Regions from separate parts of the Streptomyces sp. NBC_01298 genome, predicted to be linked through region 3. Evidence: riboswitches for the same ligand, from Rfam matches in the RefSeq annotation. Region 3 holds a riboswitch; each other region holds the start of a gene.
What was found. Region 3 has a riboswitch for cobalamin ahead of OG730_RS14465 (ribonucleoside-diphosphate reductase subunit alpha). Riboswitches for the same ligand answer to the same signal wherever they lie in the genome.
Positions count from the first base shown of each region.

Region 1: it holds a riboswitch for cobalamin, as region 3 does, so the genes downstream of both, OG730_RS13280 (energy-coupling factor ABC transporter permease) here and OG730_RS14465 (ribonucleoside-diphosphate reductase subunit alpha) in region 3, are expected to answer to the same signal.
Region 2: it holds a riboswitch for cobalamin, as region 3 does, so the genes downstream of both, metE (5-methyltetrahydropteroyltriglutamate--homocysteine S-methyltransferase) here and OG730_RS14465 (ribonucleoside-diphosphate reductase subunit alpha) in region 3, are expected to answer to the same signal.

Region 1 covers NZ_CP108414.1:2,983,411-2,993,710, forward strand. The annotation lists gene OG730_RS13260 (hypothetical protein) at 149-463, shown strand; gene OG730_RS13265 (SsgA family sporulation/cell division regulator) at 684-1,091, shown strand; gene OG730_RS13270 (AMIN-like domain-containing (lipo)protein) at 1,198-1,734, shown strand; gene OG730_RS13275 (flavodoxin family protein) at 1,769-2,494, opposite strand; cobalamin riboswitch at 2,604-2,797, shown strand; gene OG730_RS13280 (energy-coupling factor ABC transporter permease) at 2,827-3,546, shown strand; gene OG730_RS13285 (energy-coupling factor ABC transporter substrate-binding protein) at 3,555-3,902, shown strand; gene cbiQ (cobalt ECF transporter T component CbiQ) at 3,906-4,655, shown strand; gene OG730_RS13295 (energy-coupling factor ABC transporter ATP-binding protein) at 4,661-5,485, shown strand; gene OG730_RS13300 (hypothetical protein) at 5,504-6,226, shown strand; gene OG730_RS13305 (PadR family transcriptional regulator) at 6,236-6,793, shown strand; gene OG730_RS13310 (EF-hand domain-containing protein) at 6,838-7,050, opposite strand; gene OG730_RS13315 (tRNA-dependent cyclodipeptide synthase) at 7,305-8,111, shown strand; gene OG730_RS13320 (cytochrome P450) at 8,092-9,330, shown strand; gene OG730_RS13325 (YncE family protein) at 9,428-10,300, opposite strand, start outside.
Region 2 covers NZ_CP108414.1:7,748,913-7,759,212, reverse strand. The annotation lists gene OG730_RS35465 (DUF2254 family protein) at 74-1,435, shown strand; gene OG730_RS35460 (nucleobase:cation symporter-2 family protein) at 1,397-2,917, opposite strand; gene OG730_RS35455 (helix-turn-helix domain-containing protein) at 3,293-4,012, shown strand; gene OG730_RS35450 (nucleobase:cation symporter-2 family protein) at 4,380-5,798, shown strand; gene metE (5-methyltetrahydropteroyltriglutamate--homocysteine S-methyltransferase) at 5,860-8,193, opposite strand; cobalamin riboswitch at 8,368-8,590, opposite strand; gene OG730_RS35440 (DUF1269 domain-containing protein) at 8,917-9,408, shown strand; gene OG730_RS35435 (SulP family inorganic anion transporter) at 9,532-10,300, shown strand, end outside.
Region 3 covers NZ_CP108414.1:3,261,223-3,271,522, forward strand. The annotation lists gene OG730_RS14450 (carbon starvation CstA family protein) at 1-1,134, shown strand, start outside; gene OG730_RS14455 (CstA-like transporter-associated (seleno)protein) at 1,131-1,328, shown strand; gene OG730_RS14460 (GNAT family N-acetyltransferase) at 1,453-1,950, shown strand; cobalamin riboswitch at 2,017-2,145, shown strand; gene OG730_RS14465 (ribonucleoside-diphosphate reductase subunit alpha) at 2,306-4,696, shown strand; gene OG730_RS14470 (ribonucleotide-diphosphate reductase subunit beta) at 4,696-5,709, shown strand; gene OG730_RS14475 (hypothetical protein) at 5,725-6,975, opposite strand; gene OG730_RS14480 (hypothetical protein) at 7,869-8,159, opposite strand; gene OG730_RS14485 (helix-turn-helix domain-containing protein) at 8,253-9,233, shown strand; gene def (peptide deformylase) at 9,413-10,048, opposite strand; gene OG730_RS14495 (tetratricopeptide repeat protein) at 10,114-10,300, opposite strand, start outside.

The sequences.
Region 1 (10,300 bases), 280 kb from region 3:
TCACGCTTGAGGGGGAACAAGCCGGTCTGGGCTGGTTTCTTGATGATCACCTGCGCCAGGGTGGGGGCACGACGTCGCGTCCACACCCCCGGCGGTTGGCCAACCGTCTTGGACCACAGCCGTTTTGCTTAACTGGAGGACTTGAATCATGGCAAGCACCCGCAGCATCCGCCTGATGGCGGCCGCCGCATCGCTCCCCCTCGCCTTCGCGCTCCTCTCGGGCGTCGCCCAGGCCGACAACGGGGCCGGCGCGGCCGGGACCGCGTCGAACGCGGCCCTCGCCGGGGTCCTCGGCAGCGGGGTCGGCGGCAGCAACGCCGGCAACTCCTCCACCGCCCAGCAGGTCGCCTCGGGCTTCGGTGCCTCCAACCAGAACAACGGTGCCCAGGCCAACGGTTCGGGCTTCACCGCGATCGGCCAGTCCAACTCGCACGAGTCCTTCATCTACAACCCCCTCCCGTAGTTCCGGCCGGGGCCCCGCCCCGGTCGCGCACGCCCTTCCGCCGAGCCCCGCCCTCCCCCCGGAGGGCGGGGCTCGGCGCGTCGGGCCAAGAGGGGACGAGCGGCCCGGACGAAGGGGACCTTTGGCCACGGATGGGCGGCCCGGGGGTGGGCTAGCTTGCCCGAGTGGGCCTGCCGCACGTGCGCCGGCGGGACCCCGTCCCGAGAGAGAGGCGCCCCGCATGACCGGCACCGAACACCGCGTCCTCCCGCTCCGTTTGGAGGCCGCGCCCGCGCCCGTCCCGGTCCGGGGCGTCTTCGTGTACCGCAGCGACCGGCCCTACGAGATCTCCCTCGACTTCGAGGGTGCCGGGATGCACCTCGCCCACTGGGTCTTCTCCCGGGAACTGCTGCTCGACGGCCAGGTCTGCGCCACCGGCGAGGGCGACATCCAGGTGTGGCCGCGCTGGAAGGGCACCGAGCCGCGGGTTTTCCTCGCCTTCAGCAACGGCGCGCAGTCCTGCGTGGTGTCCGCCCGGGCCAAGGACGTACAGGCGCTGTGCCGCCGGATGACCGAGCTGGTACCGCGCGGCCGGGAACACCGGTACTACGACCTCGACGCCGAGCTGAGCGCCCTCCTGCCCAGCTGAACCGGCTGGACCGGCCGAACCCGGTGAACCCGGTGCAACCGCAGTCGTACCGGGCGCGTCTTCACGGCTGACACCGTTCCCCGTCTCTCGGAATCGAGGGGACGCCATGAACCGTCCACGCCGCCGGCAGGCCACCGCACTGGGGTTGGGCGCACTGCTCGCCGCCACTCTGGCCTTCGCCGCACCGGCCTCCGCCGCAGCCACGACCGCAACCCCGGCCACACCCGCCACCACCACCGCCACCGCCACGCCGCTCGTCGTCAATGCCCGCTGGGGCGGTCACTGCACGTACGACCGGGTGGTCGTCGACCTGCGGGGATACGTACCCGAGGTCACCGTGACCCCCGTCCCGAAGCTGGTCTACGACGGGTCCGGCAAGCCCGTCCCGCTGGCCGGGCGGTACTTCCTGGAGATCCGTCTGCACCCCGCCGCCGGACACGACGAAGCGGGCAACAACGTCTACCTCGGGCCCAAGCTCGTCAAGATCTACCTGCCCAAGCTGAAGGGCCTCGCCCTCACCGGCGACTACGAGGGGTACGTCACCCTCGGCGCCGCCTTCGACACCAAGCCCGCCTACACCTCGTTCAAGCTGCACGCCCCGGAGCGCTTCGTCCTGGACGTCGCGCACCCGAACGTCTGCTGAGCACGCACCGCCGGCGGGAGACCGGGCCCGGCCGCTACCGGTGCTCGGGGTTCGGGAAGTCGAAGCGGCAGCCCGCGTCCCACAGGGAGCGCTGGTTGCCGTGCGCCGGCATCCCGCCGGCCCGCTTGAGCAGGGCGGCCAGATGCATGAGGTTCCAGCTCATGAAGGTCGTGTTCCGGTTGGTGAAATCGTTCTCGGGACCGCCGGATCCGGGGTCCAGGTACGAGGGCCCGGGTCCGGCCTCGCCGATCCATCCGGCGTCGGCCTGCGGGGGGATCGCGTAGCCGAGGTGCTGGAGGCTGTAGAGGATGTTCATGGCGCAGTGCTTGACGCCGTCCTCGTTGCCGGTGATCAGCGCCCCGCCCACGCGCCCGTAATAGGCGTACTGGCCCTGCTCGTTCAGGATCGACGAGCAGGCGTAGAGCCGCTCGATGACCTGCTTCATCACCGAGCTGTTGTCCCCGAGCCAGATCGGGCCGCACAGCACCAGGATGTCGGCGTCCATGATCTGGCTGTAGAGCACCGGCCACTGATCGTCGTCCCAGCCGTGGTCGGTCATATCGGGCCAGACACCGGTGGCGATGTCGTGGTCGACGGCCCGGATGAGCGAGGTCCGGACCCCGGCCGCCTCCATCACCGCGCGGCTCTTCCCGATCAGGCCCTCGGTGTTGCTGGGCTCGGGCGATCGCTTGAGCGTGCAGTTGACGTACACGGCGGTGAGGTCGGAGTAGTCGAGGTCCTGCGCGGGGTCGGTAGCCACCCGTCCAGCCTCGCCGGGGCCCGGCGCGGCCGCCACCGGACCGCATCCGTCCGGGGCCGCCGCGGCCCGGCCCGACGGGGGCGGGTTTGTGACCGGTCCGTGCGGCCGACTAGGGTCAGCGGGCCTTGGTGTTCGGGAAACCGGTGGGAAACCGGTGCGGCCCTCGCCACTGTGATCGGGAAGTCCGGCTCCACTCCTGCGGGAAAGCCACTGGGCTGCGCGGGAGGTTCCGCGCTGCCCGGGAAGGCGGGGCATGGACGTCAACCCGTGAGCCAGGAGACCGGCCGGGGCGCGTTGTCCATCCACGAGGTGCTGGAGAGGTCTCCCTACCCATGCATATAGCCGAGGGGTTCCTGCCCCCTTTGCACGCGGTCGCCTGGGGCGCCGCGTCCGCCCCCTTCGTCGTCCACGGCGTCCGCGCGCTCACCCGCGAGGTGAAGGCCAACCCGGAGAGCACGCTGCTGCTCGGTGCGTCCGGGGCCTTCACCTTCGTCCTGTCCGCCCTGAAGATCCCGTCGGTGACCGGCAGTTGCTCGCACCCCACGGGCACCGGGCTCGGGGCGATCCTGTTCCGGCCGCCGATCATGGCGGTGCTGGGCACGATCACCCTGCTGTTCCAGGCCCTGCTGCTGGCGCACGGCGGGCTCACCACCCTCGGCGCCAACGTCTTCTCGATGGCCATCGCCGGCCCGTGGGCGGGTTACGCCGTCTACCGGCTGCTGCGCACGTCCGGGCTCCCGCTGATGGTGACCGTCTTCTTCGGCGCCTTCTTCGCCGACCTGGTCACCTACTGCGTCACCAGCGTGCAGCTCGCCCTGGCCTTCCCCGACCCGGCCTCCGGTGTCGCGGGCTCGCTCGCGAAGTTCGGGGGGATCTTCGCGGTCACGCAGATCCCGCTGGCCGTGAGCGAGGGGCTGCTGACCGTCCTGGTGATGCGGCTACTGATGGCGTCGAGCAAGTCGGACCTGGTCAGGCTGGGTGTCGCGAAGCTGACGGCCCCCCGTACCGGTGGTGGTACCGGTACGGCCACCGGAGAGAAGGCGGCGGCCTGATGAGCGGGATGTCCAAGAATACGAAGATCAACGGCCTGCTGCTGCTCCTGGTGGCGGCGCTGGCCGTGCTGCCGATCGCCCTGGGGCTGGGCGAGGGCAAGGAGGAGCCCTTCACGGGCGCCGACGCGCAGGCGGAGGCCGCGATCACCGAGCTGAAGCCGGATTACGAGCCCTGGTTCTCCCCTCTCTACGAGCCCCCCTCCGGCGAGGTCGAGTCCGCGCTGTTCGCCCTGCAGGCGGCACTGGGCGCGGGCGTGCTCGCGTACTACTTCGGCGTCCGCAAGGGCCGCCGCCAGGGGGCCGCTGCCGCCGCCGCTGCCACCACCACCGCCACCGCCACCGGCCCGGAGGCCTAGGCGGTGCTGCCGATCGACGTGGCCGCGCACAGCAGTCGCTGGCGCGGCCGGCACCCGCTGGAGAAGGCCCTGCTCGGGATCGGGCTGACGGTCACCGCCGTGTGCCTGCCGCCCTGGCCCGGCGGGCCGCTGGTGGCCGCCGCCACCCTCGCCGTGCTGCTCGGCCCGGCCGGAGTGGCCGGCCGGCAGCTCTGGCGGGCCTTCCGGATCCCGCTCGGCTTCTGCTTCACCGGGGCGCTGCCGCTGCTGTTCGCGGTCGGCGGCCCCACGGGGCCGGTCTCCCTGGCCCCCGACGGCCCCCGGACCGCCGCCGAACTGCTGCTGCGTACCTCGGCGGCCTCGCTCGGACTGCTGCTGTTCGCGTTCACCACCCCGGTCTCCGACGTCCTGCCCCGGCTGGTCCGGGCCGGGGTGCCGGCCCCGGTGGTGGACGTCGCGCTGGTCATGTACCGGATCGGCTTCCTGCTGCTCGACTCCATGGCCCAGGTCCGCCGGGCCCAGGCGGCCCGGCTCGGGCACACCGGTCGGGCGGCGGTGTGGCGTTCCCTGGCGGGGCTCGCCGCCACCTCCTTCGTACGGGCCTTCGACCGCGCGGCCAAGCTCCAGGCGGGGCTGGCCGGACGCGGCTACGACGGCGCCCTGCGGGTCCTCGTACCGGAGGCGGCCCTGTCGTGGCGCTTCCTGACGGCCACCGCGGGCCTGCTGGCGGCCCTGATCACCCTGACCCTCACCCTGAAGGGGCTCTTCTTGTGAACCCGGTGGCCACCCCCCTGATCGAGCTGTCCGGCGCGGGCTACGCCTACGAGGACGGCCCGGCGGTCCTGACCGGCGTCGACTTCGCCATCGCGCCGGGCCGGGCGCTGGCCCTGCTGGGCCGCAACGGCAGCGGCAAGACCACGCTGATGCGGCTGCTCAGCGGCGGCCTGCGGCCCGGCGCGGGATCGCTGCGGCTGGACGGCACGGAGGTCTCGTACGGCCGGGCCGGGCTGACCCGGCTGCGTACGTCCGTCCAGCTCGTGGTGCAGGACCCCGACGACCAGCTGTTCGCGGCCTCGGTCGAACAGGACGTGTCCTTCGGCCCGATGAACCTGGGGCTCCCCGCTCCGGAGGTCCGCGCCCGCGTGGACTCGGCCCTCGCCGCCCTGGACATCACCCCGCTCCGGGACCGCCCCACCCACCTGCTCTCCTACGGTCAGCGCAAGCGCGCGGCGATCGCCGGGGCGGTGGCGATGGCTCCACGGGTGCTGATCCTGGACGAGCCGACGGCCGGGCTCGACCCGGACGGCCAGGAGCGGCTCCTCGACGTCCTCGCCGGCCTGCGGGCGTCCGGCACCACGGTGGTGATGGCCACCCACGACGTGGACCTGGCGGTCCGCTGGGCCGACGACGCGGCGGTCCTGACCCCGACGGGCATCCGCTTCGGCCCGGCCGAGGCCCTCCTCTCGGACCCGTCCCTCCTCACCTCGGCGGGCCTGCGGCCGGCCTGGTCCCCGGCGGTGGCCGCGCTGTTGCGGGCCCACGGCCTGCTGGCGGCGGACGCCCCCGGGCCCCGTAATCCCGAGGCGCTGGCCGCCTGGCAGTAGGTAGGTTCGCGGTTCGTGATGATGATCGAGACATCGAGCGAGCCACTGTCCCTCCGGTGGGACGGCGAAGAACTGGTGGACGCGGTCGGCGGGTTCCGCCGCTGGCCCCCGGACGGGACCGAGCACTCCGGTGGGTTGCGTTACCCGCGCGCATTCGACCGGGCCGCACACTCGCCCTCCGGCCGCTGGGCAGTGATCTACACGGAGCGCGGCACGAAGGCCCTGCTCCTGGACGGCGAGCGGATCGCGCGCGAGCTGAGCCGCAGCTCCTACCAGGCCTCGGCCTACGACTACCCGATCGTGCTCGGCACGCTGCCGGACGGCAGCGGCCCGCGAGCCCCGGGACTTCTTCCACTCCCGGCTCGCCGTGAGTCCGGACGGACGGCGCCTGCTCTCCGCCGGCTGGGTGTGGAGCCCCGGGCACTGCGTACGGCCGAGCTGGGCGTCTGGTCCTGCGCCCAGGGGCGCTGGACGCACCGCAGCGGCGGCGGCGACGACTGGGGAACCGTCGTCCCGTGCGGCGGGAGCCGTGTCATGTCCCTGTACGGCCACCCGCGCCTGATCGAAGCCACCGACGGCACCGTCCTCGCACAGTGGCCCGAGGTGGCGGTCTCCCGCCGGGACGGGGCGTACGGGGTCACCCACATCCCCTCGCCGGTGACGGCCCTCCACCCCGACGGGTCCCGCCTGGCCGTCGCCGTGGAGACCGGCATCGCGGTCCTCGATCTCCCCCAAACCTAGGATGGCCGCATGTCGCTCCCGCACGCCATCCTCACCGCCCTGCTCGAGAAGCCCTCGTCGGGGCTGGAGCTGACCCGGCGGTTCGACAAGTCGATCGGGTACTTCTGGTCCGCGACGCACCAGCAGATCTACCGGGAGCTCGGCCGGCTGGAGGAGGCCGGGCTGATCCGGGCACTGCCCAGCGAGGGGCCCGTACGGGGACAGAAGAAGGAGTACGAGGTACTGCCCGCCGGGAGCGCGGAGCTGGCGCGGTGGGTCGGGGAGCGTCAGGATCCCAAGCCGGTGCGGGATCCCCTGCTGCTGCGGATCCGGGCGGCCGCGGTCGTGGGGCCGCAGGGCCTGGCCGCGGAGCTGCGGCGGCATCTGGAGCTGCACCGGGCCCAGTTGGCCGTGTACGAGGGCATCGAGGAGAAGGACTTCCCGGCCGGCCGGGACTCCGACGAGGACCGGCTGCGGCGTGTCGTGCTGCACGCGGGAACCGGGCTGGAGACCTTCTGGCTGCGCTGGCTGGAGGAGGCCCTCGCCGAGGTGGAGGGCATGACCGGCGGGACCGGTCGGCAGACCTGACGCGCGCCCCCGGCCCGGCAGGGGGCCAGAGGCGGCGCGGGGACTTACTTGTTCAGGGAGGCCCAGAACTCGTCGAAGCTCAGCAGGCCGTCGTCGTTCGAGTCCTTCGCGGCGATCACGGCCTCCGCGACCGGGCCGGTGACGAACGGGTCGCCCATCGCCGCCATCGCCGAACGGAACTCGTCGGCCGTCACGAAGCCGTCACCGTTCACGTCGAACTTGCCGAACGTCGTCCGTGCGCTCTCGATGTCCGCCACTGGGTCCACCCCTTCTTGGTGCTTGTTGACCGGCTCAGGGTAGCGGCATGCCCGCCCCCCTCACGCCCCGGGTCCCGTTCGAGCGGCAGATAGAAATTCAATTACTCTTCCGTAGTGCGGAAGCGATAATTCCAGCCAACAATTCAAGCCCCCACTTGTCACGCTCCGGGACCACCGCATAACGTAGCGACATTGCCGCCACACCGGGAGCGCAGGGCTCCCAGGGACAAGCGGCAACAAGGGCGATCACACAGGTGACGATCACAGCTGACGCATCATTCGAAGTTCTGCCCTTCACCCGCACTTGCCACCACATCTGGGAAGACGGCGACCATGTGCTCATCGGAGTGAGCCCCGGAAACAGCTACTTCAGCTCCGAGCGCATAACCAGCCTCTCCCGGTGGGCCACGACCCGCTTCGCACAGGTCGACTTCGTCTACGCAGACCTCCACGTGGACAGGATGTTCGCCGCCTTCGGCTACACCCGGGAACACGCGGAGAAGCGTGCGACAAAGGAAATCAAGGCAGTCCGGCGAAGAATTCTGAAGGGTGTGGAGGAATCAGGACCTCCGCACGCCGAGATCCGAGTGAGGGCACTGTCGGAGTTCCAGGAGAACCCCGTCTACCAACTTCTGCACCGGCGCGTGCTCCATTTCCTGGAGACCGACGACAAATTCCGCAAGGGCTGCGAGGAAATGGCCCTGCATTTTGTCGGTTCCAAGTTGCGGGAAGGTGAATCAATCACCGACGCACAGTTGCAGGTGTGTTTCGATTACATGGCGGCCGAGCTGCCGTTCTTCATCGACACCCCGAGCATTCTCGACGTGCCGTCCTCCGTGGCGGCCTACCACGTCAAGATGCCGATGACCGACCTCCTGTTCGCGCGCGGTGGGGGACTGCGCGCGACGAGGAACCAGGCATACGCCGTGGTGCGCCCCGAGCCGGACGAAAAGGCGCAGAGCAACCCGAACCACCCGACCACGAGCACGAGCACGAGCACGCACGCGAACGCGCACACCGCACCAACCGAAGGGACCGTCGATGAGCGTCGAGCAGCTTGAGGGCACCGGGCAGACCACCGAGCCCCTCATCGACTTCCCGCTCTCGCGGCGCGGCGACGTGCTCCCCGAGGAGTGCACCTGGCTGCGCGAGAAGGCGCCCGTCGCGAAGGTCCGTACCCTCACCGGGGATCCGGCCTGGCTGGTGAGCAGCTACGCGCTGGCCAAGCAGGTGCTGGAGGACGAACGCTTCAGCCTCAAGGACACGGCGGGCGACGGCGTCCCGCGCCAGTACGCGCTGACGATCCCGCCCGAGGTCGTCAACAACATGGGCAACATCAACAGCGCCGGACTGCGCAACGCGGTCATGAAGGCGCTCAACCCGCGACAGAAGGGCCTGCAGGACCGGCTGCGCGCCACGGCCGGCGAGCTCATAGACCAGCTCCTCGCCGAAGGGGGGCCCGCCGACCTGCGGGCCGGCTTCGCCGATCCCTTCTCTGCGGCCATGCACTGCCAGGTGCTGGGCGTGCCGTTCGAGGACTGGCGCCGGCTGATGTCGGGGCTGGACGTCGCGTTCATGACCGCGCGCGAACCGTTCGCCGACTCCGCGCTCAACTGGTACAAGGACGTCGGCTACTTCGAGCAGCAGCTGAAGGCGCAGCTGGCGCTTCCTGCCGAGGAGCGTACGGGGCTCCTCGGCAAGTTCGCCGAGCTGAAGGAGGCGGACCAGGAGTCGGCGCACCTGACCGACGACATGTTCGCCACCGTCGCCGTCTCCCTCTTCGGGGCCGGCGCCGTCTCCACCTCCGCCTTCCTGACCCTGGCGGTCCTGGCGCTGCTGCAGAAGCCCGAGCTGATCGGGTACCTGCGCAAGCATCCGGAGCGCATGGGGAAGGCCGTGGACGAGCTGCTCCGCTGGAACCTGTCCGTCGGCGACGGCCTGCCGCGCATCGCGATGGCGGACATCCAGGTCGGGGACGTGCTGGTCAAGGAGGGCGAGCTGGTGCTCGTCCTGCTGGAGGGGGCCAACTTCGACCCCGAGGCCTTCGAGAACCCCGACGAGCTGGACCTGGAGCGCGAGAGCCCCAACGCCAACCTCGCCTTCGGCGCCGGCCGGCACTTCTGCCCGGCTTCCGCGCTGGGCCGGGCGCACGCCGAGATCGCGCTGGAGGTGCTGGTCGAGCGGCTGCCCGAGCTGCGTCTCGCGGTGCCGGCGGAGAACCTCGTGTGGCGGACCGGCTTCATCAAGCGCCTTCCCGAGCGGCTCCCCGTCGCCTGGTGAGGAGGCGGCGGTGAGCGGTCCAAAGTGCCCCGGGAGCTGTGCGAGCTCCCGGGGCACGGCCGTCTCCTGCGCACTCGCGCGAGCGCGCGCTCGCGGCCTACCGGAAGATGCCGGTGTGGCCGAGGGAGTAGCGGCCGGGCTGCGGGTAGACGGCGAGGCCGTGCGGGCCGCTGCCCACCGGGATCTTGGCGAGCTGCTTGCCGGTGGTGGTGTCGATGGCGTAGACCTCGGAGTTGTAACGGCCCGAGAGCCACAGCACCTTGCCGTCGGCGGAGACCCCGCCCATGTCGGGACTGCCGCCGTCGGGCAGCTCCCACTTCTTGGTCAGCTTGTTCTGCGTGAAGTCGAAGACGGAGACGGACCCTTCGCCCCGGTTGGAGACGTACATCTCCTTGGAGTCGCGGCTGACGTACAGGCCGTGGCAGCCCTTTCCGGTGGGCAGCAGCTTGGGGGTCTCGAACTTATCGCCGCCGAGCACCCACATGCCGTGCGCCATCATGTCCGCGACGTAGAAGGTCTTTCCGTCCGGCGAGACCTTGACGTCCTGAGGCATCGCTCCCTCGAAGGGGAGCTTCTGCTGGCCGATGACCTCCATCTTCTCGGTGTCGACCTTGAGCAGTTCGCCGGAGAACTCGCAGCTCACGATGAAGTAGCGGCCGTCCGCGGAGAAGTCCGCGTGGTTGACGCCGAAGCAGGTCACCGGGACGGTCTTCACGCGGTCCATCGTGTGCGGATCGCGGAAGACCAGCTCCTTGTCCATGGAGGCCATGACCACCGCGTACTTGCCGTTGGGCGTGAAGTACAGGTTGTACGGGTCGTGCACTTCCACGGGCTTTCCGGCCTCGCCGGTGGCCGGGTTGATCGGGGTGAGCGTGTGGCCCCGGTTGTTGTTGACCCAGAGGGTCTTCATGTCCCAGGAGGGGACCACGTGCTGGGGCTGGATGCCGACGGGGATGGTGTCGATGACCTT
Region 2 (10,300 bases), 4.5 Mb from region 3:
CGCCGCCTCCCGCGGCTCCCGTGATTGCATCCTCAGCGGAGCGGTGCGTTCACCGGGACCTGGAGGAGGCTGGATGTCCGGCTCGGCCGACGACCCCGCACGGCTCCGCACCCGGGAACGCCGCCACGGGCGGCGTGCGATCTTCCGCCCTCCCCCGCGCGCGATGCGCAGGGATCTGGCCCAGCTCGTCTGCGCGGTCGGCGGATTGGCCCTGGGGGTGGCCCTCCCCAGGTTCTCGCTGGGACCCGAGGTGGACGCCGGGCCCGTGGTGACGCTCCTGTTCACCCTCGGGTTCGGTGTCATCAGCCTGGTGAGCATCATCTACTCGATGCTGTTCCTGGTGATCCAGTTCTCCGCCAGCACCTTCACCCCACGCCTCGGCCTCTTCCGGGACGACCCGATCGTGTGGCGCACCTTCGCCTTCACCGTCGGCGTGTTCGTCTTCAGCATCACCTCGGGCCTGGCCATCGGTGCCCGCCGGACGGCCGTCTCGACCCTCGTTCCGGGTACCGCCATGGTGCTCACCCTGATCGCGCTCACCCTCATGCGGACCCTGCAGACGAGGGCCTTCCACTCGATCCAGCTCGGTCATTCCCTGACCGCGATCGCCACCCGCGCGCACCGGCTGTTCGACGAGCTGTACGTCAGGCCGTACGACCCGGAAGCGGCGACGGCCGCGGCGACGGCCGCGCCCGAACCGCCCCCGGGCGCAGGCACCACCGCCGTACGGTGGTCCGGCCCGGCGGTGGTGGTGCAGCGGATGGACGTACGCGCCCTGGTCGGTCTGGCCGAGCGGCACGACTGCTCCCTCGCCTTCCTCGTCGCCCCGGGAGCGACCGTGTCCCGGGGCGTGACGCTCGCGGAGGTGACCGGCGGCGAGCTGTCCGAGGCGGCTCTGCGCGACGCTCTGGAGACCGGGGTCGAGCGCACCTTCGACCAGGACCCCGATCTGCCCTTCAGGCTCCTCGCCGACATCGCCCTGCGCGCGCTCTCCCCGGCGATCAACGACCCGGCCACGGCGGCGGACAGCCTGGACCGCCTCGAGGACCTGCTGACCCGGCTCTCCGGCCACGACCTGGGCATCGGCCGGTTCACCGGCGAGGACGGCCGGTTGCGGGTGACGATCCCGGTGCCGGACTGGGAGCGGTACGTCCGCACGGCCGTCGACGACCTCCTCTTCTCCGCCGCCGGTTCCCCGATGGCCCTGCGCAGGATGCACGACCTGCTGGACCGGCTCGCGGAGCGGATCCCGGAGAGCCGGCGCGAGGTCGTACGGGAGCGCCTCCAGTGGGTGGACCGGACGGGCCGGGAGAGGTATCCGCTGCTCTGGGCCGGTGCCGGGGTGCCGTCAGCAGCGGGACGGGGAGCGCCGTCGGCAGCGGGACCGGACGCGCCGTCAGCGGAACCGAACAGCCCCTCCCCCGGCCGCGCGTGAGCCGCCCATCCCGTCGAAGGCATCGACCTGGGCGGTGGGCACGTGGCTCTCGTTGGCCTCGCTGCCCCGTCCGAAGTGGTTCAGGAGCAGGTTGAGGAGGACGGCGACGAGGCAGCCCGCCGTGATGCCCGACCCGAGCACCATGGCGACGGGCGCGGGGAGCCGTTCGTAGAAGTCGGCCGACGCGACGGGGAAGAGGCCGAAGGCGAGGGCGACGGACACGATGATGCCGTTGTGCCCGGTGGCCAGGGAGGCCTTGGTCAGGGTCCGGATCCCGGCGACGGTGATCGAGCCGAAGAAGACGACCGCCGCCCCGCCGAGTACGGGCAGCGGCACGAGCGCGACGAGCGAGCCCAGGACCGGCACCAGGCCCATGAGGACCAGGATGGCTCCGCACAGGGTGACCGCGTACCGGCTGCGGATGCGACTGATCGCGACCAGGCCCACGTTCTGCGCGTAGGCGGTGCTCACGAAGGCTCCCAGGGCGCCGCCGAGTGCGGTGCCCAGCCCCTGGGCGCGCAGGCTGCCCGCGATGACGCGGGCGTCGACCGGGCGGTCGACGACCGATCCCACCGCGATCAGGGCGGCGGTGGACTCCGTCATGGAGACCAGCATGATGACGAGCATGGTGGCGATGACCGGCACCTCGAACTGCGGTGCGCCGAAGGCGAAGGGTTCCGGGAACGCGAACAGCGGCGCCTGGGACAGCGGTTGGAAATCGACCTTGCCCATCGCCGCCGCGGCGGCCGTGCCGGCGACGAGTCCGAGCAGGATGGCCACCCGCTGCAGGAAGCGTCCGCTGAGCAGCCGGTGGAGCAGGAGCGTGAAGGCGAGGGTTCCGGCGGCCAGCGCGAGGTTGGACGGCGAGCCGTAGCCGGAGGACTCCGGGTCGCCGCCCCGGGCCCATTCCCCGGCCACCGGCAGCAGCGAGAGGCCGACCAGCGTGATGACGGAGCCGCTCACGACGGGCGGGAAGAAGCGCAGGAGCCGGCAGAAGGCCGGCGCGAGGAGGAAGCAGACGGTCCCGGCGACGAGGGTGGCGCCGAACACCAGGGCCAGGGCGTCCTGCCCCCGTGAGACGGAGGCGGCCAGGAGCGGTGACACCACGGCGAAGGAGACGCCGTTGGTGACGGGCAGTCCGGCCCCCACGCCCCAGAAGCGGAACGTCTGGGCGACGGTGGTCAGGCCCGCGACCACCAGGCTCGCGGCGAGGAGGGCGGTGAGCTGGGCGGCGGTCAGCCCCAGGGCGCCGCCGATGATCAGCGGAGGCGCCGCGAGGCCCGCGTACATGCTGGCCACGTGCTGCAGGGCAGCGGGGACCATACGCCGCATGGGCAGCACTTCGTCGGCGGGATGGGCGGGGGCGGACGGGGAGGACGGAGAGGACGGCCCGGGCGGGGCGGGCGGGGCGGTCCGTCCGTACGGGTGGAGCGGGTCGGGCGGGGTGGAGCGTTCGGGCGGGAAGGGCGTACGGGAGCGCAAGGGGAGAGTCCCTCCGAGAGACCTCCCGGCCGGCGGGCGGCGGGGAAGGTCGGGGGCGAAGCACGGCCGGAAGAGCCGGACAAGTGGACGGACTTGCCCGGAGGGATACGGAAATCGTGCCGGTTTCCGGGGTACGGAGAACGACCCGATTCCTCATCGCGGAATTTACTTTCCACTGTGGACGACAGCGACCCTACGAACCGACCCCCCGGCCGTCAACTCCTCCAGGGCGGCGAATCGATTCCTCCGATTCTTTGGACGTACGCACAATCGCCGTTGACCACGCCCTTTCGGCGTACACGGACCCCCGCCCCGGGCAGCCGCCGGGTTCCCGGGCCTTGGCGGGGGCGCCCCCTCGCCCTACGGTGTGCGGCTATGCCCTCCCAAGACGATCTCCACAGCCCCTCCGCGGGCGAAATGTCCCCCTACCCCCCGCTGGACCCGCGCCGCGCCGTCGGCGTGCGCGAGCGGCTCGGACTCACGCCCGGCCAGGTCGCCTGGGCCGTATCGGCCTTCCAAGGACACCCGTTCCACCCCGACACGCTGCTGGCCTGGGAACAGGGCACGGAGGTACCGACGGGCCATCAGATCAAGGCGCTGGCGGCCGCGTTGTGGTGCTCACCGGGCGAACTGCTCGGCGAACCGGCCACGCTCCTGCAGTGCCGGACGCTGCTCGGGCTGACGGTGGAGCAGGCGGCCGTGGGGGTCGGCATGACGCGCGACCGGTACGCCGAAGCGGAACGGCGCAATCGCTGGCGCGGGTCGGGACGGCAGACCCAGGCGCTGTTCGAGGTGCTCCGGCCGCCGCCCGCCTGCTTCGTCACGGCGTGCGGCAGGACGGGGCAGTTGCGCGTACTGCTGCGCGAGGCGGTCACCGGGTGGTGGCCGAACTACGTGGGCCCCGTCGCGAAGATCGCACCCGTGGAACCGGCGGAGATCCACCGCGCCCTGGAGCAGCTCCACCGGGAGTACCAGCGGATCGACAACCACGGCAGGACCGGCTCCGCCGCCGAAACCGTCGAGCGCGAGGCCCTGGCCTTCCTCGACCGGATCGACGAACAGCTGTGGCAGCGACTGCGGGTGCCGGCGGCCTGATCCCGCCTCCCTCCCACCCCCTCCCGCCCACTCCCCCCGCCTCCTCGATCCCGGGTCTTGACACGACCCCCTCGGCGTGAGGCACTAGAGCCACCCAGCCATACGGAAACTGCTTTCCGCATCGTGGACGATCCGTTCATGCAGTCTTCGGCAGGGCCGTCGGGGCTCGCTCACCCCACGGCACCCCGGTTCGGGCAACTCTTCCGTTCCCCGTCACCTCAGGGCACCTCCATGCCCCCGGGCCCTTCTGCCGCCCGCTCGACTGCGTCCTCGCACCAGTCCACACGGCCCCCCGAGGCACAGGCCGCGCCCCAGCGCGCCCCTCCCCCGGCGACCGCCGTGCCACAGCAGTCCTGGAGGTCCTTCCATGTCGTCCACCGCCGCCCCCAGCCCCACCCCGGCACCCGCCCCGGACCCGGACGCGGCGCCCGCCGCGAAGCATCCCGTCGACCAGACCCTGCCCTTCGGGAAGCTCCTCGGCGCCGGCCTCCAGCACGTGGCGGCCATGTACGCCGGAGTCGTCGCCCCGCCCCTGGTCGTCGGCATCGGTGTGGGGCTGAGCCAGGGCGAGATCGCGTTCCTGATGAGCGCCAGCCTCTTCGCCGCCGGCATCGCCACCCTGCTGCAGACGCTCGGCTTCTGGAACATCGGCGCGCGCCTCCCCTTCGTCAACGGCGTCTCCTTCGCCGGCGTGGCCCCGATGCTCGCCATCGCCAAGGCCGAGGGACCCGAGGACGCGCTGCCCGTGATCTACGGCGCCGTGATCGTGGCCGGGGTGTTCGGCTTCCTGCTCGCCCCCTGGTTCTGCAAACTCATCCGGTTCTTCCCGCCCGTCGTCACCGGCACCGTGATCACGCTGATCGGCCTGTCCCTCCTGCCCGTCGCCTTCAACTGGGCCCAGGGCGGCAACCCGCAGGCCCCGGACTACGGAGACGTCGAGCACATCGCCCTCGCCGCGGTGACCCTGCTGATCACCGTGGTGCTCCGCAGGGTCCTGCGCGGATTCCTCAAGCAGATATCCATCCTGCTCGGCCTCGTCGCCGGCACCCTGATCGCCCTGCCCCTGGGCCTCGCCGACTTCAGCGCCGTGGCCGACGCCGACGTGATCGGCTTCCCCACGCCCTTCCACTTCGGCGCCCCGCAGTTCGCCGTCGCCGCGATCGTCTCCATGATGATCGTGATGGTCGTCTCCATGACCGAGAGCACCGCCGACGTCATCGCCCTCGGTCAGATCGTCGACAAGCCCGCGGACGAGAAGACCCTCGCCGCGGCGCTGCGCGCGGACGGCCTGGGCACCGCGCTGAGCCCCCTCTTCAACGGCTTCGCCGCCAGCGCCTTCGCGCAGAACGTCGGCCTGGTCGCCATCACCAAGGTCCGCAGCCGCTACGTCGTGGCCGCGAGCGGCGGCATCCTCATCCTGCTGGGCCTGTGCCCGTTCCTCGCTTCGGTCGTCTCCCTGGTGCCGCAGCCCGTTCTCGGCGGCGTCGGCCTCGCCCTGTTCGGCACCGTGGCCGCCAGCGGCATCCAGACCCTCGCCCAGGCCGGGCTCGAGCGCGGTGACAACGTCCTCATCGTGGCCATCAGCCTCGGCGTCGGCGTGATCCCCATGGCCAGCGAGAGCTTCTACCACGGCTTCCCGGAGAGCATGCGCATCATCCTCGACTCCGGAATCAGCACCGGCTGCGTCGCCGCGGTGCTGCTCAACCTCGCCTTCAACCACATCGGCCGCACCGATGGGGACGACGCCCCGGAAAGGGAGCCCGCTTCCGCCGGGTCCGTGCACTGACGCACCGGCAGGAAGGCGGCGGGCACACGGGAACTCCGCGTGCCCGCCGTCCTGTTGGGGATCAGGCCCTGGGCGGGTTCTCCGAGCGCACCCGGCGGGCCGCCTCGACGAGGTTCTCCAGGGAGGCCCTCGTCTCCGGCCAGCCGCGGGTCTTCAGGCCGCAGTCGGGGTTGGCCCAGAGCCGTTCGGCGGGGATCGCCCCAAGTCCCTTGCGCAGCAGGGCAGCCGCTTCCGAGGCCGAGGGGATGCGCGGGGAGTGGATGTCCCAGACCCCGGGGCCGACCTCGCGCGGGTAGCCCGCGCCGGCGAGCTCGTCGGCGACCCGCATGTGCGAGCGGGCCGCCTCCAGGCTGATGACGTCGGCATCCAGGCTCTCGATGGCCCCGACGATGTCCCCGAACTCCGCGTAGCACATGTGCGTGTGGATCTGGGTGTCCGGCCGGACGCCGCTGGTGGTGAGGCGGAAGGATTCCGTGGCCCACGCCAGGTACTCGGCGTGGTCGGCGGCGCGCAGCGGCAGGGTTTCGCGCAGGGCGGGCTCGTCGACCTGGATGATGGACGTGCCGGCCGCTTCGAGGTCCTCGACCTCGTCGCGCAGGGCGAGTCCGACCTGGCGCGCGGTCTCGCGGAGGGGCTGGTCGTCGCGTACGAAGGACCAGGCGAGCATGGTCACGGGACCGGTGAGCATGCCCTTGACGGGCTTGGCCGTCTGCCGCTGGGCGTACGTGGTCCAGCGGACGGTCATCGGGTCGGGGCGGGAGACGTCCCCGGCGAGGACGGGCGGGCGGACGTAGCGGGTGCCGTACGACTGGACCCAGCCGTGCTGGGTCGCGAGGTAGCCGGTCAGCTGCTCGGCGAAGTACTGGACCATGTCGCCCCGTTCGGGCTCCCCGTGCACGAGCACGTCGAGGCCCGTCTTCTCCTGGAAGGAGACGACCTCGCGGATCTCGGCCCGGATGCGGTCCTCGTAGGCCGCGGTGCCGATGCGTCCGGCGCGCAGGTCGGCGCGGGCGGTGCGCAGTTCGGTGGTCTGCGGGAAGGAGCCGATGGTCGTGGTGGGGAGCAGCGGCAGGCCCAGGTGGGCGCGCTGCGCGGCGGCCCGTTCGGTGTAGGACTGGGCGCGGCGGCCGTCGGCTTCGGTGATCGCCGCGGTGCGGGCGCGGACCGCCGGGTCGTGGGTGATCCGGGAGGCGGCGCGGGAGGCCAGGTCGGCCCGGTTGGCGGCGAGTTCGGCCGCGATCGCCTCGGTGCCGCGGGCGAGGCCCCGGGCCAGGGTGCTGATCTCGGTGGTCTTCTGGCGGGCGAAGGCGAGCCAGCGGTGGATCTGCGGATCGATGTCGCGCTCGGCGTCGGAGTCGAGCGGGACGTGCAGCAGGGAGCAGGAGGCGGCCACGTCGACCCGGTCGGCGAGGCCGAGCAGGGTTCCGAGGGTGGTCAGCGACTCCTGGTAGTCGTTGATCCAGATGTTGCGGCCTCCGACCACGCCCGCGACCAGTCGCTTGCCGGGGATGCCGCCGACCGCGGCGAGGTCCTCGAGGTTGGCGGCGGCCCGGTCGGTGAAGTCGAGGGCGAGGCCCTCCACGGGCGCCTTCGCCAGGACGGGCAGGGCTTCGCCGAGCCGGTCGAAGTAGGAGGCGACGAGCAGCTTGGGGCGCTCGGTGAGGCCGCCGAGCTCGCGGTAGGCGCGGGCCGCCGCGTTCAGTTCGGCCGGGGTGCGGTCCTGGACCAGGGCTGGCTCGTCGAGCTGGACCCATGCGGCGCCCGCGGCGCGCAGTTCCGCGAGGACGCGCGCGTAGACGGGCAGCAGCCGGTCGAGCAGGGCGAGCGGGTCGAAGCCGGGAGCCACTCCGGGTGCGGGCTTGGCGAGGAGGAGGTAGGTCACCGGTCCGACCAGGACCGGGCGGGCGGTGTGGCCGAGGGCCAGGGCCTCCTTCAACTCCGCCACCTGTCGGGCCGGTTCGGCGGTGAACACGGTGTCGGGCCCGAGTTCGGGGACCAGGTAGTGGTAGTTGGTGTCGAACCACTTGGTCATCTCGAGCGGTGCCACGTCCTGCGTGCCGCGGGCCATCGCGAAGTAGCCGTCCAGGGCGTCCGCCGCGACGGCGGCCCGGTGGCGGTCGGGGATCGCGCCGACCATGACCGTGGTGTCCAGGACGTGGTCGTAGTACGAGAAGTCGCCGGTCGGAACCTCGGTGATGCCGGCCTCGGCGAGCTGGGCCCAGTTGGCCCGGCGCAGGTCGCGGGCGGTCTCCCGGAGGACTTCGGCGGTGACGCGGCCCTTCCAGTAGCCCTCGATCGCCTTCTTCAGTTCCCGGTTCCGTCCCTGGCGGGGGTAGCCGTACACGGTGGCCCGTACGGGCTCGGCTGCGGACTCGGCTGCGGACTCGTTGGTCACGGAACTCTCCTTCGCGAGCGTGTCTCCATGAACCCGGTGACGGGTCGCGGACGCGAAGGGTGCCGGAACGGGCGGGGCCGCCGGGGTCGCGTACGGCTGGGTACGCGACGGAGGGGTCCGCCCGAGGTGCACGCCGACCCGCCCACGAGGTCACCGGGAAACCGCGCGCGGTCGATCGCGCACGGGCAACGGGCAGGTCTTCGGACTCGCGGGCGCGCGGACCACCAAGGTCCGCACCTACTGGCCGTCGCTTCCCAGGACCGTTTGCGGTCCCAGTGCGTATGACGGCGGTCGTTCCCACTCACCGCTGCGGGGCAGTCCCGGATTCCCACCGGGTTCCCTCTTACGACGCCTCCCGCCTGGCGGACGGGGGCGAACCAGCTGCGCGGCCCACACTAGATCGACCGACCGGGGAACGAGCGCGACTTCGCACATGCCGGACGGTGAAATGAGACACGGGGAGGGCGTCTCCCGTCGTGACCGGCTACTTCTCCCGCTCGCGGTGCTCGACCCACGTCGTCCGCGGCGACGGCCTCGGCGCCGGCGTGGTCGGCGGCCGGCCGGCGGCTGGGGCGGATCCGTCCCACCGGACAGCCGGGTACGGGCGAATCACTCTGACGACTCGACAGGTGACAGCAAGTCACCTGAGAAGAATTGTGGCGAATTGTCTGATTATGGGTTGTACTGGACGCCGGCAACACCGTCCATGAACTGGAGCGTTACGTGGCATCCACGACTCTCACCGTCTGGAAGTTCCCCACTCCCGAGGGAGCGAAGCAGGCGGAGTCCGCCCTGCTCGCCCTGCAGAAGGAACAGCTCATACAGGTGCACGACGCGGCCGTCGTCACCTGGCACGAAGAGGCCAAGAAGCCGAAGACCCAGCAGCTGAACAGCCTCACGGGAGCGGGCGCGCTCTCCGGCACCTTCTGGGGCATGCTCTTCGGGCTCCTGTTCTTCGTGCCGCTGCTGGGCGCCGCCGTGGGCGCGGCGGCCGGGGCCATCGGCGGATCCCTCTCCGACGTGGGCATCGACGACCAGTTCATCGACGAGGTGAAGTCCGAGGTGAAGCCCGGAACCTCCGCGCTGTTCCTGCTCTCCTCCGACGCCGTGGTCGAGCGGGTCCGCGGCGCCTTCCCGGGCGGACAGGCCCAGCTGATCCGCTCCAACCTCTCCGGCACGCAGGAGCAGCAGCTCCGCGAGGTCTTCGCGGCCTGAGCGGGCACCCATCGAGACACCGCCGCGGCTCGGGACCGGGGGCCCTCCCCCGGTCGCGGGCCGCGGCGGCGCGACCGCCGCCCCGTGCGGGATTATCGCCGAGCTGAGGAAGGGGCCCGAGCGGTGAGCGTTCCGCGGACGGCAGGACCCGAGAACAGGACCGCGGCGGGCCTCGTGGCCCCCTGGCTGCGCCGCTACCGCGCCAGGCTGCTGCGGGGCGACACGCTGGGGGCCCTCACCGCGTGGGCGCTGATCGTGCCCGAGTGCGTGGCCTACGCGCAGATCGCCGGGGTTCCCCCGCAGAACGCCTTCTACGCGGCCCCGGTGGCCCTGCTCGTATACGCCCTGCTGGGCCGCTCCAACTTTCTCCTCATCGGGGCCACTTCGGCCGCGGCCGTGCTGTCGGCCGCCACCGTCTCGACCGTCAGCGCAGCCCCCGGGGACGCCGTGGGGCTGTCGGCCGCCCTGTCGGTGATCGTGGGCGCGGTGCTGCTGGCGGCAGGGCTGGCCCGGCTCGGGTTCCTCACCGCATTCCTCGCCGAACCGGCCCTGGTGGGCTTCCTGTTCGGGATGGCGCTGACCATCGTCGTCCGGCAGGCCGCCAAGCTCGTCGGCGTGTCCGGCGGTGACGGCGACTTCTTCGAGCGGCTGTGGACCGTCCTGTCCGGAGCCCCGCACTGGTCCCTGGTCACGCTGGCCGTCGGGGCGGGCGCGCTCGCCGTGCTGTTCCTGCTGGAGCGCTTCTTCCCGCGCCTGCCCGCCTCCCTGATCGTCCTGGTGGCAGCCCTCCTCCTGTCGGCGGCCCTCGACCTCGAAGGCCACGGCGTCGACACCGTCGGCCACATCCCCTCGGCCATCCCGGTCCCCCACCTGCCGGGGATCCCGGCCGCCG
Region 3 (10,300 bases):
CACTCCCTGGTCTCCTCGGGCACCACCCCGAAGATGATCCAGAAGGAGACCCAGGTCCGGGTCATCGGCTACGGCGCGATGCTGACCGAGTCCTTCGTCGCCATCATGGCGATCATCGCGGCCTGCATCATCGATCCCGGCCTGTACTTCGCCATCAACTCCCCCGGCGGGGTCGTCGGCGCCACCGTCGAGACGGCCTCGCAGGCCGTCACGAACTTCGGCTTCGCCATCTCCCCCGAGGCCCTCGCGCAGGCCGCGAAGGACGTGGAGGAGACCAGCCTGCTGTCCCGTACGGGCGGCGCCCCGACCTTCGCACTCGGAATGTCGGAGATCTTCTCGGCCGTGGTCGGCGGCTCCTCCATGAAGGCGTTCTGGTACCACTTCGCGATCATGTTCGAGGCCCTGTTCATCCTGACGACGGTCGACGCGGGCACCCGCGTGGGCCGCTTCATGCTCCAGGACACCCTCGGCAACGTGCACAAGTCCTTCAAGGACGTCAGCTGGAAGCCGGGCGTCTGGTTCGCCAGCGCGGTCGTCGTCGGCGGCTGGGGCTACTTCCTGTGGGTCGGCGTCAAGGACCCGCTGGGCGGCATCAACCAGCTCTTCCCGCTGTTCGGCATCGCGAACCAGCTGCTCGCGGCGGTCGCCCTGGCCGTCTGCACCACCCTGCTGATCAAGTCCGGCCGGCTCAAGTGGGCCTGGGTGACGGGCGTTCCGCTGGCCTGGGACCTGGCCGTCACGCTCACCGCCAGCTACCAGAAGATCTTCTCCGACAACCCGAAGATCGGCTTCTTCGCGCAGCGGGACCTCTACCAGGACGGGATCGACGCGGGCAAGGTCCTCAAGCCCGCCAAGAACATGGACGAGATGCACACCGTGGTCACCAACGCCACGGTGGACGGCGTCCTGTCGGTGTTCTTCGCCCTGCTGATCATCATCGTGCTCGTCGACGCGGCCCGGACCTGCCTCAAGGCCATCCGCAAGCCCGAGTCGGTCACCCTGGTCGAGGTCCCGTGGACCGAGTCCAAGCTCGTCGCCCCGGCCGGCCTCATCCCCACCGCCGAGGAGCGGGCCGAGCTCGCCGCGGCCGGCCTCGACTCGGGCGGAGGCCGCGTGAAGGAGCCGGTCGCGTGACGCGCCTGCGCCACGCGCTGGGCCGGGCCCGGTTCTTCGTACGGGAGTTCTCGGGCGAGGCGGCCTACGACCACTACGTCGCCCACGCCCGTACGCACGACCCGGACGCGCCGGTCCAGTCGCGCCGGGCCTTCGAACGGGCCCGTACGGACGCCCGCGAGGGCGACCCGCGCGAAGGGTTCCGCTGCTGCTGAACCGGTGGGCCCCGGAGGCCGACCGATGCCGCTGAACGGCCGGGCCCACGGGGCCGCCGCGTTCCGCCGTCCACCCGACGGAACGCGGCGGCCCCTTCTCTTCCCCTGGCGCACACTCGATGCCATGGACATCATCATCAGGACGGCGGCGACCGCCGAATACGAAGAACTCGGCGAGATCACCGCACGGGCGTACCTCGACGACGGACTGCTGCACTCCTCCGAGGACGACCCCTACCTGAACCGGCTGCGCGATGTCGCCGGCCGGGCCCCCGACGGCGAGGTCCTCGTCGCGGAGTACGAGGGCACGCTGCTCGGCGGTGTGACCTTCGCCCCTCCCGGCAGCCCGCTGTGCGATATCGCGGGCCCGGGCGAGGCGGAGTTCCGGATGCTGGCCGTCTCCCCGGCGGCGCGCGGCCGCGGCGCGGGCGAAGCCCTCGTACGGGCCTGCGTGAGCCGCGCCCGGGAGCTGGAGGGCGTGGACCACCTGGTGCTGTCCACCACGCGGAAGATGCTCGGGGCGCACCGGATCTACGACCGGCTGGGCTTCGTACGGACCCCCGAGCGGGACTGGTACCCGGTTCCGGGCCTCCCCCTGCTCACCTACCGCCTGGAGCTCTAGCGGCGCGCCGCCCCCGAGGAGCGACACAACATGTGGGGGCCAACGCAAGCACCGGCCCCCACATGTATGCTCATGCTCGCTGTCGTCGCAGGGGAATCCGGTGAGAATCCGGAACTGTCCCGCAACGGTATGAAATGCACCGACTCGATCGGCGCATCCGCAAGTCCGAGGACCTGTCGACAGTGCTCCCGGTTCGACCGAACCGGGTGCAGACACGTCCGGGCCTCGCGGTTGGGCCGGTGGACGCCACGTGGCGCACGCGCACTGCCCTGCCAGGCACGCGCTCCCCCACGTGCGCCCCCTCGCGCCCCGCACCAAAGGTGTTCCCGGAGCCGAGCGAGGGAGAGCTCCCCCCGTGACCATCGCGCCTTCCGCACCGCGCGCCGCGTCCGACCCGTCCGCCCATGAGGGTCCGGGGGCCGCGCTCCTGCGCACGCTCACCGAGCTGACCGCCGACCTGCCCGACACCGACCCCGGCCGGGTCGCCGCCGCCGCGCTGCGCGGCCGCAGCGCCGCCGCCGACGAGGCGGAGCTCCGTACGCTCGCCACCGAGGCGGCCGCCGGGCTGATCTCCGAGGACCCGGCGTACTCCCGCCTCGCCGCCCGCCTGCTGACGCTGGCCGTCCGCGATGAGGCCGCCGGCCAGGGCTCCACCTCCTTCTCCGGCTCCGTCGAGGTCGGCCACCGCGAGGGCCTGATCGCCGACCGCACCGCCGACTTCGTACGCCTGCACGCGGGCCGGCTCGACGCGCTGGTCGGGCACGCCCTCGCCGAGGGCGCCGACGACCGCTTCGGCTTCTTCGGCCTGCGCACCCTGCACAGCCGCTACCTGCTGCGCCACCCGATCACCCGCCAGGTCATCGAGACCCCGCAGTACTTCATGCTGCGCGTGGCCTGTGGCCTCGCCGAGAACGATTCGGTCCAGGCCGTCGAGGAAGTGGCCTCGCTCTACCGGCTGATGAGCCGCCTCGACTACCTGCCCTCCTCCCCCACCCTCTTCAACTCCGGCACCCGGCACCCGCAGATGTCCTCCTGCTACCTGCTGGACTCCCCGCTGGACGAGCTCGACTCGATCTACGACCGCTACCACCAGGTCGCGCGCCTGTCCAAGCACGCCGGCGGCATCGGCCTCTCGTACTCCCGCATCCGCGCCCGCGGTTCGCTGATCCGCGGCACGAACGGTCACTCCAACGGCATCGTGCCGTTCCTGAAGACCCTCGACGCCTCCGTCGCCGCCGTGAACCAGGGCGGCCGCCGCAAGGGCGCCGCCGCGGTCTACCTGGAGACCTGGCACGCGGACATCGAGGAGTTCCTGGAGCTCCGCGACAACACCGGCGAGGACCAGCGCCGCACGCACAACCTGAACCTGGCGCACTGGGTGCCGGACGAGTTCATGCGCCGCGTGAACGCCGACGCCGACTGGTCGCTGTTCTCCCCGGCCGACGTCCCCGAGCTGGTGGACCTGTGGGGCGACGCGTTCGACGCCGCCTACCGCAAGGCCGAGGAGTCGGGCCTGGCCCGCAAGACCATGCCCGCCCGCGACCTGTACGGCCGGATGATGCGCACCCTCGCGCAGACCGGCCAGGGCTGGATGACCTTCAAGGACGCCTCGAACCGCACGGCGAACCAGACCGCCGAGCCGGGCACCGTCGTCCACTCCTCGAACCTGTGCACCGAGATCATCGAGGTCACCAACGACGGCGAGACGGCCGTCTGCAACCTCGGCTCGGTCAACCTCGGCGCCTTCGTGCTCGCCGAGTCGGGCGACATCGACTGGGAGCGCCTGGACGAGACCGTCCGCACCGCGGTCACCTTCCTCGACCGCGTCGTGGACATCAACTTCTACCCGACCGAGCAGGCCGGCCGTTCCAACGCCCGCTGGCGCCCGGTGGGCCTGGGCGCGATGGGCCTCCAGGACGTCTTCTTCCAGCTGCGGATCCCCTTTGACTCCGCCGAGGCGAAGGCCCTGTCCACGAAGCTCTCCGAGCGCATCATGCTCGCGGCGTACGAGGCCTCCTGCGACCTGGCCGAGCGCAGCGGCCCGCTCCCCGCGTGGGAGCAGACCCGCACGGCCCGCGGCGTCCTGCACCCCGATCACTACGACGTCGAACTGAACTGGCCGGAGCGCTGGGACGCGCTGCGCGCCCGGGTCGCCGCGACCGGCATGCGCAACTCCCTCCTCCTCGCCATCGCCCCGACGGCGACCATCGCCTCCATCGCGGGCGTGTACGAGTGCATCGAGCCGCAGGTCTCCAACCTCTTCAAGCGCGAGACCCTGAGCGGCGAGTTCCTCCAGGTCAACGGCTACCTGGTGCAGGAGCTCAAGCGGCTCGGCGTCTGGGACGCCCAGACCCGCGAGGCGCTGCGCGAGTCCTCCGGCTCGGTCCAGGGCTTCGGCTGGATCCCGGCGGAGGTGCGCGACCTGTACCGCACCGCGTGGGAGATCCCGCAGCGCGGCCTGATCGACATGGCGGCCGCGCGCACCCCCTTCCTGGACCAGTCGCAGTCGCTGAACCTGTTCCTGGAGACGCCCACCATCGGCAAGCTCAGCTCGATGTACGCGTACGCCTGGAAGCAGGGGCTGAAGACCACGTACTACCTGCGCTCGCGCCCGGCGACGAAGATCGCCCGCGCCGCGTCCGGCTCCGCGGTCCCGGCCGCCGCCACCCCGCTCCCGCAGGCCGTCGACGCCGACGCGCTGGCCTGCTCCCTTGAGAACCCCGAGTCCTGCGAGGCCTGCCAGTAATGAGCTCCACCCACAAGAACCTGCTCGACCCGGGCTTCGAACTGACCCTCCGCCCCATGCGCTACCCGGACTTCTACGAGCGCTACCGGGACGCGATCAAGAACACCTGGACCGTCGAGGAGGTCGATCTCCACTCGGACGTCGCGGACCTCGCGAAGCTGACCCCGTCCGAGCAGCACATGATCGGCCGGCTGGTCGCGTTCTTCGCGACGGGCGACTCGATCGTCTCGAACAACCTGGTCCTCACCCTCTACAAGCACATCAACTCCCCGGAGGCGCGCCTGTACCTGTCGCGCCAGCTCTTCGAGGAGGCCGTGCACGTCCAGTTCTATCTGACGCTGCTCGACACCTACCTGCCCGACCCGGACGACCGCGCGGCCGCCTTCGACGCGGTCGAGGAGATCCCGTCGATCCGCGAGAAGGCGCAGTTCTGCTTCCGCTGGATGGACTCGGTCGAGAAGATCGACCGCCTGGAGACGGCCTCCGACCGGCGCCGCTTCCTGCTGAACCTGATCTGCTTCGCGGCGTGCATCGAGGGCCTGTTCTTCTACGGCGCCTTCGCGTACGTGTACTGGTTCCGCTCGCGCGGCCTGCTGCACGGCCTGGCGACGGGCACCAACTGGGTGTTCCGCGACGAGACCATGCACATGAACTTCGCGTTCGAGGTCGTGGACACCGTCCGCAAGGAGGAGCCGGAGCTCTTCGACGACGCGCTCCAGCAGCAGGTCGTCGACATGCTGAAGGAGGCCGTGGAGGCGGAGCTGCAGTTCGGCCGCGACCTGTGCGGTGACGGCCTGCCGGGCATGAACACCGAGTCGATGCGCGAGTACCTGGAGTGCGTCGCGGACCAGCGCCTGGTCCGCCTGGGCTTCGCGCCGGTCTACGGCTCGCAGAACCCGTTCTCCTTCATGGAGCTCCAGGGCGTCCAGGAGCTGACGAACTTCTTCGAGCGCCGCCCGTCGGCCTACCAGGTCGCGGTGGAGGGCACTGTTGACCTGGACGAGGACTTCTAAGACTTGATCCGTAAGTCACCAGAGGGTGAGCTGCGAGTTGCAGCCGGGGCGGTGTCCGGGCTTTCCGGCGTGGTCACGCACGGGGCGTGGCTCATCCGGGGTTGCTCGGGACCGCCGTCCGGCGGTTCGGGGAGCAGAGGTTCCACGTTGACGTGGAACTGCCACGCGACCAGCACCCCGAGGGGTGTTCTGGCACGGTGTGGTTGACTCCCGCAGGGCTTCTTCCAGCCCTTCGGAGAAGATGATCTGCGCGTGTCGGGACGCGGTGATGTCCAGGTACGCGGTCTTGGGGTCGTCCACGTCGGCGAAGCGGACGAAAGAGGCCAGGGCAGCGGACACCATGTCGCGCTTGCCGACCAAGCCGCACGCGATGCACTTGTGTTCCCGGTCCCGCAGCGACTTGTTGACCCGCTCCCCGCACAGGCAGTGCTGAGACAGCGCGGTGGACCATGTGGCGGCCCGTACGAGACGGCCGCCCGCCGCCTGGCATTCGCGCTCAAGGGCTGCTACGAGCAGGCCGGGTGTGGTCTGAGACAGGCGCTTGCCCCACAGCCGGTACCAGGTGCGGATGTCGCAGTCCTCCACCACGAGTGTGGGGCCGTGGACGGCGATGATCTCGCGAGCAACGGCGCGGGCGCGGTGGCTGCGGTGTTCGGAGGCGGAGGCGGCGGCTTCGGCCTGGTGGGCGCGCAGCTTCCGGTAACCGCCTGAGATCCGGTCTTGGCGGAACGCCTGCTTGGGCACACCATCCGAGCGTGCGGCGCGGCCACCGCCGGGCACGGTGACAGCCTTGGGCTCCAGGCCCTTGGCCTCGCGCTGCTCCGCACGTCGGGCCTGCTTCTTCGACAGCCCGTACTGCTCGGTGTTCGCCGCCCGGCGGGAACGCTCAAGCGCCCGCGCACGACCGCGCCGCTTCTCCGCTTCCCGCTCCAGAAGCGCCCGCTCCTCCGGACTGAGAGTGATCTCGGTGGAGGCCGGGGCTTCCTTGCCGGGATCGAGGCTTGCGGGCAGGGAGACGACGGAGAGGTTGGAGACGTTGCCGTCCACCCCGCCGGTCCGATCCAGCGCGGCGGCCTGCTCGCGCATGGCTCGTACTGCAGGTGCTGTGTAGCCGGAGCCGAGGAGCATCAGGTGCGCCTCGTACACCCAGCCGCCCGGTGCGGACGCCTTCCGGCGGCGCACAAGATCGACCTTGTGCCAGCGGCCGGGGCTGGCGAGGAAGTGCTCGGCCCGTGCCCACTGGCCGGGCTGCTGCGGGATTCGCACGGGCAGTACGAGGCCGCCCCTGCCGGAGTCGGGGCCGCCCGCGAACACCACGGCGAGCGGGCCGTGTGATCCCACCAGGTCGCCTTCCGCGTACCCGGCTTCCCCGAGGTCGTGGTCTTGCCGGTGGGCATGACGCCGGGCGTCGTGGCCGGTACTGGCATCCGTCGCGGCTGCTGAAGCGTGTGCCGGCCCCCGCCCCCGTGGGCCATGGTGTGGCCGTGGAGCGAGCCGACCAGGCGGAAGGTCTCCCACTTGCGTTCGGAGGTGTGGGAGCGGGCCCGGCCGGGGATACGGGTGAAGTCGTACCACCGGCCCGTCTTCGGACGGCCGTGCCGCTTGCCGGTGGCGTCCGGGAAGAGGTGCCGCTGCACGCCGTTCCACACCTCATCAGCCATGTGCATGGCCAGGGCCTTCGAGGCATGGTGCTTGAGGTGGCCGGACGCTTCGAGGTGCTTGTATGCGCAGCGCTCAAATGCCTCACGGGACAGGCCGAGGCGCTGCCGGACCGCCTTCGCCCCGTGCTCGTCGCGCTCGTACTTGGCGGCCCAGTAGGCATCGACCTTGGCGCGGGCATCCCGCTGGACGGCCCGCTTGACCGACCACATCGCCCCGAACAGCTTCTCCAGCCGATCCAGGTCGGCTGGGTCGGTGACCGCCAGCGGCAGCACCATCACCGACACGATCCCGCCGTCAGGCTTCCTCCACTTCGGAGCCTTGTTCTTTCCCCGGAACCTGCACGTCTGAGCGGCTCGCACCAATGTCACCCCCGTCGCAGACTATCCAGGAACCAGCACGGTAAGTGAGCGAAAGGTGACTCCTAGCAGGCCCCGGCCCTCGGGGCGGCGGCGCTGCCGTGCACCGCCGCCTGAGTGTGGGCGGGATCCCGGCCGTCATCACCGCGCTGCTGACCTGGGTCCTATGCGCGCCCGCATCAGCCGTGCCAGCCCCATTGACGCGGACGCTGATCCGCACGAAGACGAGGCCGACGGCCCGGCACCCCGGCTGGAGCGTGACCCTGACGCGGGGTCCGGAGCTCGGATGACCGCGGCCCGGCCAGCCGTGCGCTCGGCGGCCGCCCGGACCTGCCGGTCGAGGCGGCGCTCGTGCGCGGCCCAGTACAGGGAGGGGGCCAGTAGGACGACGGCGACGGTCAGGACGACGAGGTAGTCGAAGAAGGTGTTCATGACTCCACTCTCGCCAGGGCGGCCGAAACCGGACAGTGGCAGGACTGTCATGAAGGGGCGAATTACTGCCACCCTTGCTGGCACACTGGGGTCATGGTGAAGCCTTCCTCCCTCAGCAACGTGGCCGTGGCCGTGGTGAACGGGGTCACCCCCTTCGAGTTGGGCATCTTCTGCGAGGTCTTCGGGATCGACCGCAGCGGCATGGGCCTGCCGACCTACGATTTCGCCCTCTGCGCGATGGAGGGGAACCCGATCACCGCCGGCGACGGCCACTACAGCCTCACGCTCCCCCACGGGCCCGAACGGCTGGAGGAGGCGGATCTGATCTGCCTGCCCGCCGACCGCGGGGCCCCCACCCGCGTGTACCCGGAGTCGCTCCTGGAGGCCCTGCGGCGGGGCGTGGACCGGGGCGCGCGGGTGCTGAGCGTGTGCAGCGGGGCCTTCATGCTCGGCGCGGCCGGGCTGCTGGACGACCGGCGCTGCACCACGCACTGGATGCACGCCCCGACCCTGGCCCGCCGCTTCCCGCGGGCCAAGGTCGACCCGGACGTGCTCTACGTGGACGAGGGCCAGGTGATCACCTCGGCCGGCACCGCCTCCGGGATCGACGCGTGCCTGCACCTCGTCCGGCAGGAGCAGGGCGCGGAGGTGGCCAACACCATCGCCCGGCGGATGGTCGTACCGCCGCACCGGGACGGCGGGCAGGCGCAGTACATCCAGCGCCCGCTGCCCCGCACCTCCTGCGACACGGTGGGCGAGGTGATCGGCTGGATGGCCCGCCACCTGGAGGAGGAGATCACGGTCGAGCAGCTCGCGGAGCGGGCCCACATGTCCGCGCGGACCTTCGCGCGGCGCTTCCTGCAGGAGACGGGGACCACCCCGTACCAGTGGGTGCTGCGCCAGCGGGTCCTGCTGGCGCAGGAGCTGCTGGAGGCCACCGACGAGACGGTGGACGCGATCGCGGGGCGCTGCGGGTTCGGCACGGCGGCCGCTCTGCGCCACCACTTCCTGCGGACGCTGGGCACCACCCCGAACGCCTTCCGCCGCACGTTCCGGGGGCCGGCCGCGGCCTGAAGCCCCCTGGCGAGGACTCCCCGACCTTGATCATCTAGGGTTTGGAGGTTCTGACTACACAGGGGGCCTTCATGACGCGCCGCGGCGACGACTTCGGCTGGGACTCGTGCCCGCCAACCATGTGAGAGGCGCCCCGCTCCTGACCGGAGCGGGGCGCCTTTCGCCTGCGGGAGCGGGGGCTACGCGTTCGGAACCGTCTCGTAGCGCGCGGTGCCCTCTTCCATCTGCCGCAGCGCGTCCTTGCGGTCGCGCTTGGAGAGCCGGTCGATGTACAGGTAGCCGTACAGGTGGTCCGTCTCGTGCTGGAGGCAGCGCGCGAAGTAACCGGTGCCGCGCACCTTGATCGGGTTGCCCTGCGCGTCCTGGCCGGTCACCTCGGCGTAGTCCGGGCGGGCCAGCGCGGCGTAGGCGGTGGGGACCGACAGGCAGCCCTCGTTCGAGTCGTCCAGGATCCGGGCGGCGGCGGGCAGCTCGACGAGCTTGGGGTTGATCACCACGCCCGTGTGGCGGTTGCCGTCGTCGTCCGGGCAGTCGTAGACGAAGACCTTGGCGTCGACGCCGATCTGGTTCGCGGCGAGGCCCACGCCCTCGGCGGCCTTCTGGCTGGCGAACATGTCGTCGATCAGCTGCGCCAGCTCGTCGCCGAACTCGGTGACGTCCTTGCACTCCCGGTGCAGGACCGGGTTGCCGACCACCGTGATGGGGCGGGCGGTGCCGCGCTCGCGGTGGGCGAGCTCGCGCGCCTCACAGTCCTCGGTGTCCACGACGTACCCGTCGTTCACGCTCTCGACAACGTCGTTCTCCTGCTGCGCCATGTCCGCCGTACGCCTTCCGTAAGTCCACCAGTCACCGATGTGCCGGTACAGACTACGGCCCCGGCTCAGCAGACCTCTTCGAGATCCCGCCACTCCCGGGTGTCCGGACTGTCCGCGACCCAGCCGTCGAGCAGCCCGCGCACCAGGCCGGCCGGCGCCGCGATCCCGCACTCCCGCTCGGGCACCCACAGCGATCCGGACCCGTTCGTACGGTGGCCCAGCGGGCCGGGGTGACCCGGTTCGCTGTGGTCG